2 regions of the Thioalkalivibrio sp. AKL9 genome follow, and region 2 is predicted to be linked to the other one. Evidence: predicted binding sites of a transcription regulator. Region 2 holds the regulator's gene; the other holds the start of a gene.

Region 1 (5,318 bases), on a different contig from region 2:
CGTCGTCTTCGGCACACAGCGGGAAGCCCAGGGCCTCGCGCGATTCGTAGTACTTCCGGGCGACGTTCCGCGACAGCTCGCGCACGCGCAAGATATAGCGCTGGCGCTCGGTGACCGAGATCGCGCCGCGCGCATCCAGCAGATTGAAGCTGTGCGAGGCGCGCAGCATCTGCTCGTAGGCCGGCAGGGGCAGGCCCAGCTCGATCATGCGATCGCTCTCGGTCGCGTGCTGGTCGAAGGCGGCGAACAGGGCGTCGCGGTCGGCATGCTCGAAGTTGTAGGTGGACTGCTCCACCTCGTTCTGGTGGTAGACGTCGCCGTAGGTGATCGCGCGGCCGTCCGGGCCGTTGGTCCAGACCAGGTCGTAGACGCTCTCCACACCCTGCAGGTACATCGCCAGGCGCTCGAGGCCGTAGGTGATCTCGCCGGAGACCGGGTGGCAGTCGAGCCCGCCCACCTGCTGGAAGTAGGTGAACTGGGTCACCTCCATGCCGTTGAGCCAGACCTCCCAGCCCAGCCCCCAGGCGCCCAGCGTCGGAGACTCCCAGTTGTCCTCGACGAAGCGCACATCGTGGGTCAGGGTGTCGAACCCGAGCGCCTCCAGCGAGCCCAGGTAGAGCGCCTGGATGTCCGGCGGCGAGGGTTTCAGCAGGACCTGGAACTGGTAGTAGTGCTGCAGACGGTTGGGGTTGTCGCCGTAGCGCCCGTCGGTCGGGCGGCGGCTCGGCTGCACGTAGGCCGCGCGCCACGGCTCCGGCCCGATGGAGCGCAGGAAGGTCGCCGGATGGAAGGTCCCCGCGCCCATCTCCATGTCGTAGGGCTGCAGGACCACGCAGCCATGATCGTTCCAGTAGTCCTGCAGGCGGCGGATCAGGTCCTGGAAGGTCGGGCTGCGGCTGGGCGGGGTGCGTTCTTGCGACATGCGGGATCCCGGGTCAGGGCAAAGCCGACAGTATATCGGCCCGGCTTCGGCCACGGCCACCGCTCGCGTTGGCGCGGGCGTTTTGCATGCAGCCAAAGCGCGCCCATACTGGGGCCCTGATTCTGTTCGGGAGAGTGGCCCTGAGCGACCCCCTCGCCAATTCCGGACCTTCGGTCACGCCGGAGAGCGGCCAGCGCTATCGTGATACCCGCCGGGTCACGTTGGTCGGCGCGGCCGTGAACAGCTTCCTCGCCGTGGCGCAGCTCGTCAGTGGCTGGCTGCTGAACTCGCAGGCCCTGGTGGCGGACGGCGTGCATACCCTGTCGGACCTGATCACCGACGGGGTGGTGCTGTTCGCGGCAAGCAAGGCGGCCGCCTCCCCCGATCAGGAACACCCCTACGGTCACGCGCGGATCGAGACCCTGGCCACGGTGATCGTCGGGGTCTTTCTGGCGCTCGCAGGTCTGGCGATTGCCTGGGCTGCCGGCAACCGCCTGGTCGAGCCCGAGGCCATGACCGGCCCCGCAAACATGGCGATCGCCTTTGCCCTGCTGACCCTGGTGGCCAAGGAAGGCCTGTATCAGTACACCCACCGGGTGGCAAAGCGCCTGAAGTCGCGGATGCTGGATGCCAACGCCTGGCATCACCGCACGGATGCGATCTCGTCGCTGTTCGTGCTGGCCGGGGTGGCCGCTGCGGTGGCCGGGTTCCCGTGGGCGGATGCCCTGGCGGCGCTGATCGTGGCGCTGTTCATCCTGCATATCGCCGGGCGCCTGATCGTGCGCAGCGCGGCGGAGCTGATCGATACGGCCCTGGAGCCGGAGAAGGTCGAACGCATCCACCGCACGATCATGGATGTGCCCGGGGTCAAGGATGCGCACATGCTACGCACGCGCCGCCACGGCAGCGAAGTCGTCGTGGACGTGCATATCCAGGTCGCGCCGATGATCTCGGTCTCCGAGGGCCATCGGATTGCCGATGCGGTGTTCCACGCGGTGACCGATGCACATGACCGGGTGAACGACATCACCGTGCACGTGGACCCGGAAAACGACGCGGAACAGGCCCGGAGTTCCATGCTGCCGCTGCGCCCGACGCTGGTGGAGGCGCTGCGCGAGGCCTGGGCGGACGCCCCGGAGCTGGATGCGGTGGAGCACCTGTCGCTGCATTATCTCGGCGGTCGGGTACACGTGACGCTGACCCTGCGCCTTGACGGGGCAGCCGCGCCGGCAGACCTCGAGGCCCGCACCCAGGCCCTGGCCGACCGACTGCACCGCCATCCCGGGGTAGGCGACATGCTGGGCGAGGTCACGCTACTCTATCGGCCCTGCACTCATTAGGTGCGGACCACCACGATGCGCACGAAAGTTGTGCAGATAAAGCACCAGATTGGTGCATACAGGATGCGGCGGGGCGCCCCGGCTGCCCGTTTTTCGCGCGCCCGGGCCAAACAGGACCGGATGGCATGATGCCTGCATAATGAACCGCGACGCCGCGCAAGCGCCCGACGGGCCGGCCGGCCACCTTTGAAGACTCAAGTAAAGACCAAGGAGATCCCCATGTCCGCAGCCGACGTGCTGAACCAGATCAAGGAAAAGGAAGTTCGCTTCATCGACTTCCGTTTTACCGACTCCAAGGGCAAGGAACAGCATGTGACCGTGCCGGCCCACGACATCGACGAAGAAACCTTCGAGGAAGGCAAGATGTTCGACGGCTCGTCGATCGCCGGCTGGAAGGGAATCAACGAGTCCGACATGATCCTGATGCCGGACGCCGAGTCCGCGGTCCTCGATCCGTTCTTCGAAGACATGACCATGAACATCCGCTGCGACGTGGTCGAACCGGCCACCATGCAGGGCTACGACCGCTGCCCGCGCTCCCTGGCGCGCCGCGCCGAGGCCTACCTGCAGAGCACCGGCATCGCCGACACCGCGCTGTTCGGCCCGGAGAACGAGTTCTTCATCTTTGACGACGTGAAGTGGGGCAGCACCCTGTCCGGCTCCTACTGCCGCGTGGATTCCCAGGAGGCCTCCTGGAACTCCGAGCGCGTCTACGAGGACGGCAACATCGGTCACCGCCCGGGCGTGAAGGGCGGCTACTTCCCGGTCCCGCCGGTCGACAGCCTGCACGACATCCGCTCCACCATGTGCGAAGTGATGACCGAGATGGGCCTCGAGACCGAGGTGCACCACCACGAGGTGGCGACCGCCGGCCAGTGCGAGATTGGCGTGGGTCCCGCGACCCTGACGCAGAAGGCCGACGAGGTGCAGATCCTGAAGTACGTGATCCAGAACGTGGCCCACGTCCACGGCAAGACCGCGACCTTCATGCCCAAGCCGATCGTTGGTGACAACGGCTCCGGCATGCACGTGCACCAGTCGCTGTCCAAGGACGGCAAGAACCTGTTCTCCGGTGACCTGTACGGCGGCCTGTCCGAGACCGCGCTGTACTACATCGGCGGGATCATCAAGCACGCCCGCTCGCTGAATGCCTTCACCAACCCGTCCACCAACAGCTACAAGCGTCTGGTGCCGGGCTTCGAGGCACCGGTCATGCTGGCCTACTCCGCCCGCAACCGCTCCGCCTCGCTGCGTATCCCGTTCGTCATGAACCCGAAGGGCCGTCGCGTCGAGCTGCGCTTCCCGGACTCCACCGCCAACCCGTATCTCGCCTTCGCGGCGATGCTGATGGCCGGCCTGGACGGCATCCAGAACAAGATCCACCCGGGCGATGCGATGGACAAGAACCTCTACGACCTGCCGCCGGAAGAAGAGAAGGGCATTCCGCAGGTCTGCCATTCGCTGGACCAGGCGCTGGAAGCCCTGAACCAGGATCGCGAATACCTGACCCAGGGTGGCGTGTTCACCGACGACATGATCGATGCCTACATCGACCTGAAGATGGAAGACGTCACGCAGATGCGCATGACCACCCATCCGATCGAGTTCGACATGTACTACAGCCTGTAAGGCAGCCGCTTCCGGCCCTTCAGGGCCGCGAAGCCATCAGCCGCCCCCGGCCCCTGGCCGCGGGCGGCTTTTTTGTGCCGGTCGCGCGCGATCCGTGCGCAACCAGCAACGGATGAGGGCGCTCACCCCCGTCGAGCCCCCGACCGGCCCTGTTGGCCAGAACGAAAAAGGCCCCGCGGACCAAGATCCGCGGGGCCTTCTGGGTCACTCGGGGCTTGTACCCGTGATCAGGCGTGCCAGCCGAACTCCTCGGCCTTTTGCCGCGCCAGCGCCGGGATGTCGGTGGCGACGAACTTGTCGTGCAGCACCTGGACCCCGATCATGTGGTTGATCACCGCGTCCAGCTGAACCTGGGTGGCGGCCGGCGTGTCCTCGGACTCGTGCAGCTCGAACACCTGACGCACGCCCTCCGGGTCGAGCAACCCGGCCTCGGCGACCTTCTCCGGGGACAGATAGCGATCGGCCAGGGCCTTCATCGCCGCCCACTTGACCGGGTCGGTGTGCGCGGGCGGCGCCATGAAGGCGAACTTCTCGCGCTCGTAGAGCACCTTCGGAAGCAGTCCCTTCATCGATTCGCGCAGCACGTACTTCTCGGTCTTGCCCTTGATGCGCATGGTCGGCGGCAGGTGGGCGGCGAACTCGGCCAGGTGGTGATCGAGGAACGGCGGACGCGCCTCCATCGAATTGGCCATGTCCATGCGGTCGCCGCCCCAGGTCAGGATCTGGCCCTCCAGCATGGTCTTGATCCAGACGTACTGAGCCTTGTCCAGCGGATGCCGGCCTTCCAGCATGTCGTCATCCAGGGCGTTGGCGATCGCCTTGCCCGGCTTGTAGTCCTGCATGCGCTCGCGGCGCTTCGGGTGCAGCAGGCCCGGCACGTGGTCGGCCGCGGCCAGCCACGGCTGCAGGCAGGACGGGGTGAAGCCCATCATCTGCGTGAAGTCGGGGTCGTTGACCTCGTCCTCGGCCAGCATCGCACCGGAGACCAGCTCGTTGGACTCGTTCAGCATCTGCTGCCAGGCCTGGCGGTCGGCCTCCGGCAGGGTATCCAGGCCGTGCAGGAACATGTCGCGGCGGAAGGCCGGATAGCCACCGAACAGCTCGTCCGAACCCTCGCCGGTGACGACGACCTTGTAGCCGGCCTTGTTCACGTGGCGGCTCATCAGCAACTTGGCGACACCCAGGGTGTTGTAGATGGTGCGCTCGGCGTGCCAGAGGGCCTCTTCGAAGTTGTCGTAAAGGTGGTTGGCGTCCAGGGTCATGATGTCCTGGTCGGCACCCACGCTCTCGGCCATCTCGCGGGCGATCGCGGTCTCGTCATAGTCGTCGTTGTCGAAGCCGATGGTGAAGGCCTTGACCGGCGCCTGCTGGCTGGCCGAGGCGAGCCCCAGGGTGATGCAGGAGTCGATCCCGCCGGAGAGGTAGCA
Region 2 (5,318 bases):
ATGGGCCCTGGCCGTGCTCGCATTCGCGTCCGCGCCCCTGGCGCAGGCCGAGGTAAGCCCGCCCGAGGGCGAGGTCACGCTGCAGATTGACGGCTTCACCCTGCATGCCACCGGCGACGACGGCGAACTGAGCCATCGTCTGCGCGGCACCCGCCTGCGCGAGTTCGGCCGTGACGGCCCCCAGTGGGTGGACGACCCGGACCTCGACCTGTTCGCCGAGGGCGGTATCGAATGGCGCTGGACCGCCCCGGCCGCCCTGCATCAACCAGCCGCCGCGACCCTGGACCTGGTGGGCCCCACCCACGGCGTACAGCCGCCCCGCGGCGAACGCGTGGAGACCCTCATCGATTCGCGGGATGTTCGCGTCGCCACCGACACCATGGTCGCCACTTCGGATGCCCTTTCTACCCTGAACCAGCCGGGCCTGTTCCAGCGCGGCACCGGTCTGCGCGTGGACTCGCGAGGGGATACCATAGAGTTGTTCCATGACGTGTACTCGCTCTACAGCGAGACGAGCGAGGAGGATCCCGCGCATGACCCCGAATCCCCATAGCCTTCGCCACCGTCCGGGCCAACCGGGTGCCCGCGTGGCGGCGCTCCTGCTGCTCGTGCTGCTGGCCACGCCCGCGTTCGCCCAGCAGGGCTCGGGCCCGGCGCTGCCGGTGGAGATCACTGCCGACCGCGCGGAGATGGACGAACGCCAGGGGCTGGGGACCTACACCGGCGACGTGATCGTGATCCGCGGCGACATGACCCTGGAGGCCGACAAGGTCTACGTGCGCACCCGCGATCGCCGCCCCTACGAAATGGAGGCCCACGGCGAGCCGGCACGCCTGGAATCACCCGATCCGGAAACCGGAGAGATGCGCATTGCCACCGCCCTGCGCATCGACTACCTGCTGAACGAAGACCGCATGATCCTCACCGACCAGGCCCATGTGATCACCACCAGCGAGGAGGCGCGCGGCAAGCGCATCACCTACGACCTGACGACCGACGTGATCGAGGCCGAACGCGGCGAAGGCGACAGCGAGCGCGTGCGCATCACCATCCAGCCGCGCGACGACGAATGAACGCCACCGCCCCCAGCCCATCCGCCACACCGGCACAAACCAACGACCGCCTGATCGGACGCGAGCTGACCAAGCGCTACGGCCAGCGCACTGTGCTGGACCAGGTGGACGTCGACCTCGCGCCCGGCGAGGTGGTCGGCCTGCTGGGCCCGAACGGGGCCGGCAAGACCACCTGCTTCTACAGCCTGGTCGGGCTGATCCGCCCCAATACCGGACGCATCACCCTGGGCGAACGCGATATCACCCGCGCCCCCATCCATGTGCGCGCGCGCGCCGGCCTCGGCTACCTGCCGCAGGAGGCCTCGATCTTTCGCCGCCTGAGCGTGTGGGACAACCTCCAGGCCGTGCTCGAGCTGCGCCCCGGACTCGATCGCCACGAGCGCCGGCGCATTGGCGATGCGCTGATCGAGGAGTTCCAGCTCGAGACCGTGCGCCACAGCCCGGGCATCGCGCTGTCCGGTGGGGAACGGCGCCGGGCCGAGATCGCCCGCGCCCTCGCCGGGGATCCGCGCTTCATCTGTCTGGACGAGCCCTTCGCCGGGGTGGACCCGATCTCGGTGGGCGACATCCAGGACGTGATTCGGCATCTCGCCCAGCGCGGCATCGGCGTACTGATCTCCGATCACAACGTGCGCGAGACCCTCGGCATCTGCCACAGGGCCTATATTCTGAGCGAGGGACGCCTGCTCGCCGCCGGTACACCGGACGAGCTGCTGGCCGATCCCCAGGTGCGCCGGGTCTATCTCGGCGAGAACTTCCGCCTGTGAAAGCGCCCCATATGCGGCCCGGTCGGTGCACAAACCACAAGGCAGGCTTTAAGATTCCATCAATGCCCACCCTCGCCCCGCATACCCGATGCTGAAACCCGGCCTGAATCTGCAGCTGGGTCAGACGCTGACCATGACCCCGCAACTGCAGCAGGCGATCCGCCTGTTGCAGCTGTCCACGCTCGAGCTCCAGGTGGAGATCCAGCAGGCGCTGGAGAGCAACCCCATGCTCGAACAGGTCGAGGACGAAGATGCCGAGGCCGACACCGAGCGCCTGAACCAGGACGGCGAGCTGGTGGAAGGCGATCGCATGGAGGCCACCACTACCAGCGACGACGTGATCCCCGAGGAACTGACGACCGACAGCCGCTGGGACGACATCTACGAGCCGGCCCCGACGCCCAACAAGGGCGTGGATGACCGCGACCCGCTGGAAAACACCAGCGACGACGACGGTGAGGGCCTGCAGGATCACCTGCTGTGGCAGCTGCACCTGAGCCATCTGACACCCCGCGACCAGCGCATCGGGGCGGCCCTGATCGACGCCATCAGCCCCGACGGCTATCTCGAGGGTGACCTGGAAACCCTGGCCGAGACCATCAGCCGAGGCGAGGATGAAACCGTCGGCGTCGACGAGGTCGAGGCAGTGCTCCACTGGATTCAGCAGTGCGACCCGCTGGGGGTCGGCGCGCGGAACCTGCGGGAGTGCCTGGAGATCCAGCTACGCGAACTGGCCCCGGACGCCCCGGCCCGCGAGGCCGCACGGGCGATCCTGGAACACGGCATGGACAGCCTGGGCAAGCGCGACTACAAGGCCCTGCAGCGCCAGTCCGGCGTACGCGACCCGGACGAACTGGCCCGCGCACTGGATCTGATCCGCACCCTGAACCCGCGCCCCGGCGCACAGATCAGCTCCGCCACCTCGGAATACGTGGTCCCGGATGTCTACGTGCGCCATAGCGCCGAGGGCTGGCGCGTGGAGCTGAATCCGGAGATCGCACCGCGCATCCGCATCAACGACCTCTACGCCGGCATGGTGCGCCAGGTCTCGGATGCCCGCGACAGCGCCTTTATGCGCGATCAGCTGCAGGAGGCACGCTGGTTCCTGAAGAGCCTGCACAGCCGCAACGACACCCTGCTGCGGGTCGCCGAGGCGATCGTCCACCGCCAGCAGGGCTTTCTCGAGCATGGCGACGTCGCGATGCAGCCATTGATCCTGCGCGACATTGCCGAGACCCTGGAGATGCACGAATCGACCATCTCGCGGGTTACCACGCAGAAATACATGCACACCCCGCGCGGGGTCTTCGAGTTCAAGTATTTCTTCTCCAGCCATGTCGGCACGAACGATGGCGGCGAGTGTTCCGCCACCGCCATCCGTGCCATGATTCGCGAATTGATTGGCGACGAACCCCCGAACAAGCCGCTCAGCGATGCCCGGCTCGCCCAGGTCCTGTCGGACCGGGGCATCAACGTAGCGCGCCGCACCGTGGCCAAGTACCGCGAGGCGATGCACATCCCTTCATCCAGCGAACGCCGGCAGATGGCCTCGATGCCCACCGGCAGCAAGTAACCAAGGAGTCCTGACCATGCAGATCAACCTGACCGGCCACCACGTGGACATCACCGACGCCCTGCGCGACTACGTCAACGAGAAGTTCGCGAAGCTGGAGCGCCACTTCGACAAGGTCATCGACGTCCACGTCGTGCTGACCCACGAGAAGACCCGGAATCAGCACAACCAGGCCGAAGCGAATCTCCAGGTCAGCGGCAATCACATCCACGCCGAGGCCTCTCACGAGGACATGTATGCCGCGATCGACGCGCTGATCGACAAAGTCGACCGTCAGCTGATCAAGCACAAGGAAAAGGTCAAGGACCACCACCGCGCCGAAGGTGCCCAGCGCAACCGCGAGCAGGCCTCCTGATCCATGACGATTGCCGAGTTGATCACCCCCGAGCGCATTGGCCTGCAACCCGAGTGCTCCAGCCAGAAACGGGCCCTGGAGGCCCTGGCGGACCTCCTCGCCGGCGGAGGTGACGGCACGGGACCGGGGAGCAACGCGATCTTCGAGGCCCTGTCCGCACGCGAAAAACTCGGATCCACCGGTCTCGGCCATGGGGTTGCGATTCCCCATGGCCGCCTGGCCGATCTCGAGGCGCCGCGCGTGGCCGTGCTGCGCCTGGAAAAGGGCGTCGACTTCGACGCCATGGATCACGAGCCGGTCGATATCCTGATCGCACTGCTGGTCCCGGAGGCCGCCACCGGCGACCACCTCGACCTGCTGGCCCAGCTCGCCCGCGGCCTGTCGCAGCCAGACACCATCGGAGCGCTGCGCCGGGCCGGGGACGCGGCGGCCCTGGAACAGGAACTCGTGCGCCGCTTCAGCGAGGACTAAGCCCGTGGAACCCGCCTCCAGCCGCGATTCCGGCGCGCAGCGTCTGCCATGAACGAGGCGCTGGGAGAAGGCGGGATCGCCCGCGACATCAACGTGGAGAGCCTGATCCAGGCCATGGGAAACCGCCTGGATCTTCGCTTCGTGCACGGCGAACATGCAGCACCCGACCGCAAGCTGGTCGGCGACGACGGGGACGACCTGCCACTGGCCGGCCATCTCAACCTGATCCGGCCCAACCGCATCCAGATCATCGGCGACTTCGAGGCCCGCTACATCTCCAGCCTCAGCGCCACCCAGTGCAACGACCTGATCCTGGAGATGGCCCGCACCGGGACCACCGCGGTGATCTTCGCCGAGGACACCTGTCCGTTCTCGGAGATGCCCGACGCCCCGCAGGAGGCGCTGCCGCTGATCCTGTGCTCCAGCACCAGCAGTCACGAGATCATCTCGCTGCTGCGCTATTTCCTGCAGCAGCGCCTGGCCCATTTCGAGGTGCGCCACGGCGTGTTCATGGAGATCCTCGGGATCGGGGTGCTGATCAGCGGCGCCTCCAGCGTCGGCAAGAGCGAGGTCGCACTGGAACTGATCTCGCGCGGGCATCGCCTGATCGCCGACGATGCCCCCGAATTCGCGCGCATTGCGCCCGACATCGTGCGCGGCCACTGCCCGGCCCTGCTCCAGGACCTGCTCGAGGTGCGCGGTCTTGGGGTGCTTAACATCCGCGCCATGTACGGCGATTCCGCGATCAAGGGCGGCAAGTACCTGCGCCTGATCATCGACCTGCGCGATCATGGCGAACCCTCGCCGGTCCCCGATGACCGGCTGAACGGGCGCCGCGGCGAGATCGATATCCTCGGCCTGCGCGTCCCCTTGATCAGCCTGCCGATCGCGCCGGGGCGCAACATCGCAGTGATGATCGAGGCGGCCGTGCGCAACCACATGCTGCACATGCAGGGCTATATCGCTGGCGACGACCTGCGCGCACGCCAGCGCCGCCAGATGAGCGGCGAGACGGAGGAGCCGCCCTACCATCGCGCGGTGCCCGCCAATACGGTCCCCAACCCGGACCCGGAGGGCTG

Evidence for each region. Region 2 encodes sigma-54, which starts transcription at its own class of promoters, with help from an activator protein. Its sites were predicted from a motif close to TGGCANGNTNCNTGCTT; they were not measured.
Region 1: the regulator sigma-54 is predicted to act here: its motif matches at 2,384-2,400, upstream of glnA (glutamate--ammonia ligase).

The regions. Positions count from the first base shown of each region.
Region 1 covers NZ_KB905114.1:32,933-38,250, forward strand. Annotated here, with positions in the region: gene glyQ (glycine--tRNA ligase subunit alpha) at 1-922, opposite strand, end outside; gene D573_RS0111150 (cation diffusion facilitator family transporter) at 1,009-2,262, shown strand; gene glnA (glutamate--ammonia ligase) at 2,482-3,891, shown strand; gene asnB (asparagine synthase (glutamine-hydrolyzing)) at 4,119-5,318, opposite strand, start outside.
Region 2 covers NZ_KB905105.1:46,693-52,010, forward strand. Annotated here, with positions in the region: gene lptC (LPS export ABC transporter periplasmic protein LptC) at 1-553, shown strand, start outside; gene lptA (lipopolysaccharide transport periplasmic protein LptA) at 534-1,073, shown strand; gene lptB (LPS export ABC transporter ATP-binding protein) at 1,070-1,840, shown strand; gene D573_RS0104150 (RNA polymerase factor sigma-54) at 1,929-3,413, shown strand; gene hpf (ribosome hibernation-promoting factor, HPF/YfiA family) at 3,430-3,768, shown strand; gene D573_RS0104160 (PTS sugar transporter subunit IIA) at 3,772-4,239, shown strand; gene hprK (HPr(Ser) kinase/phosphatase) at 4,288-5,318, shown strand, end outside.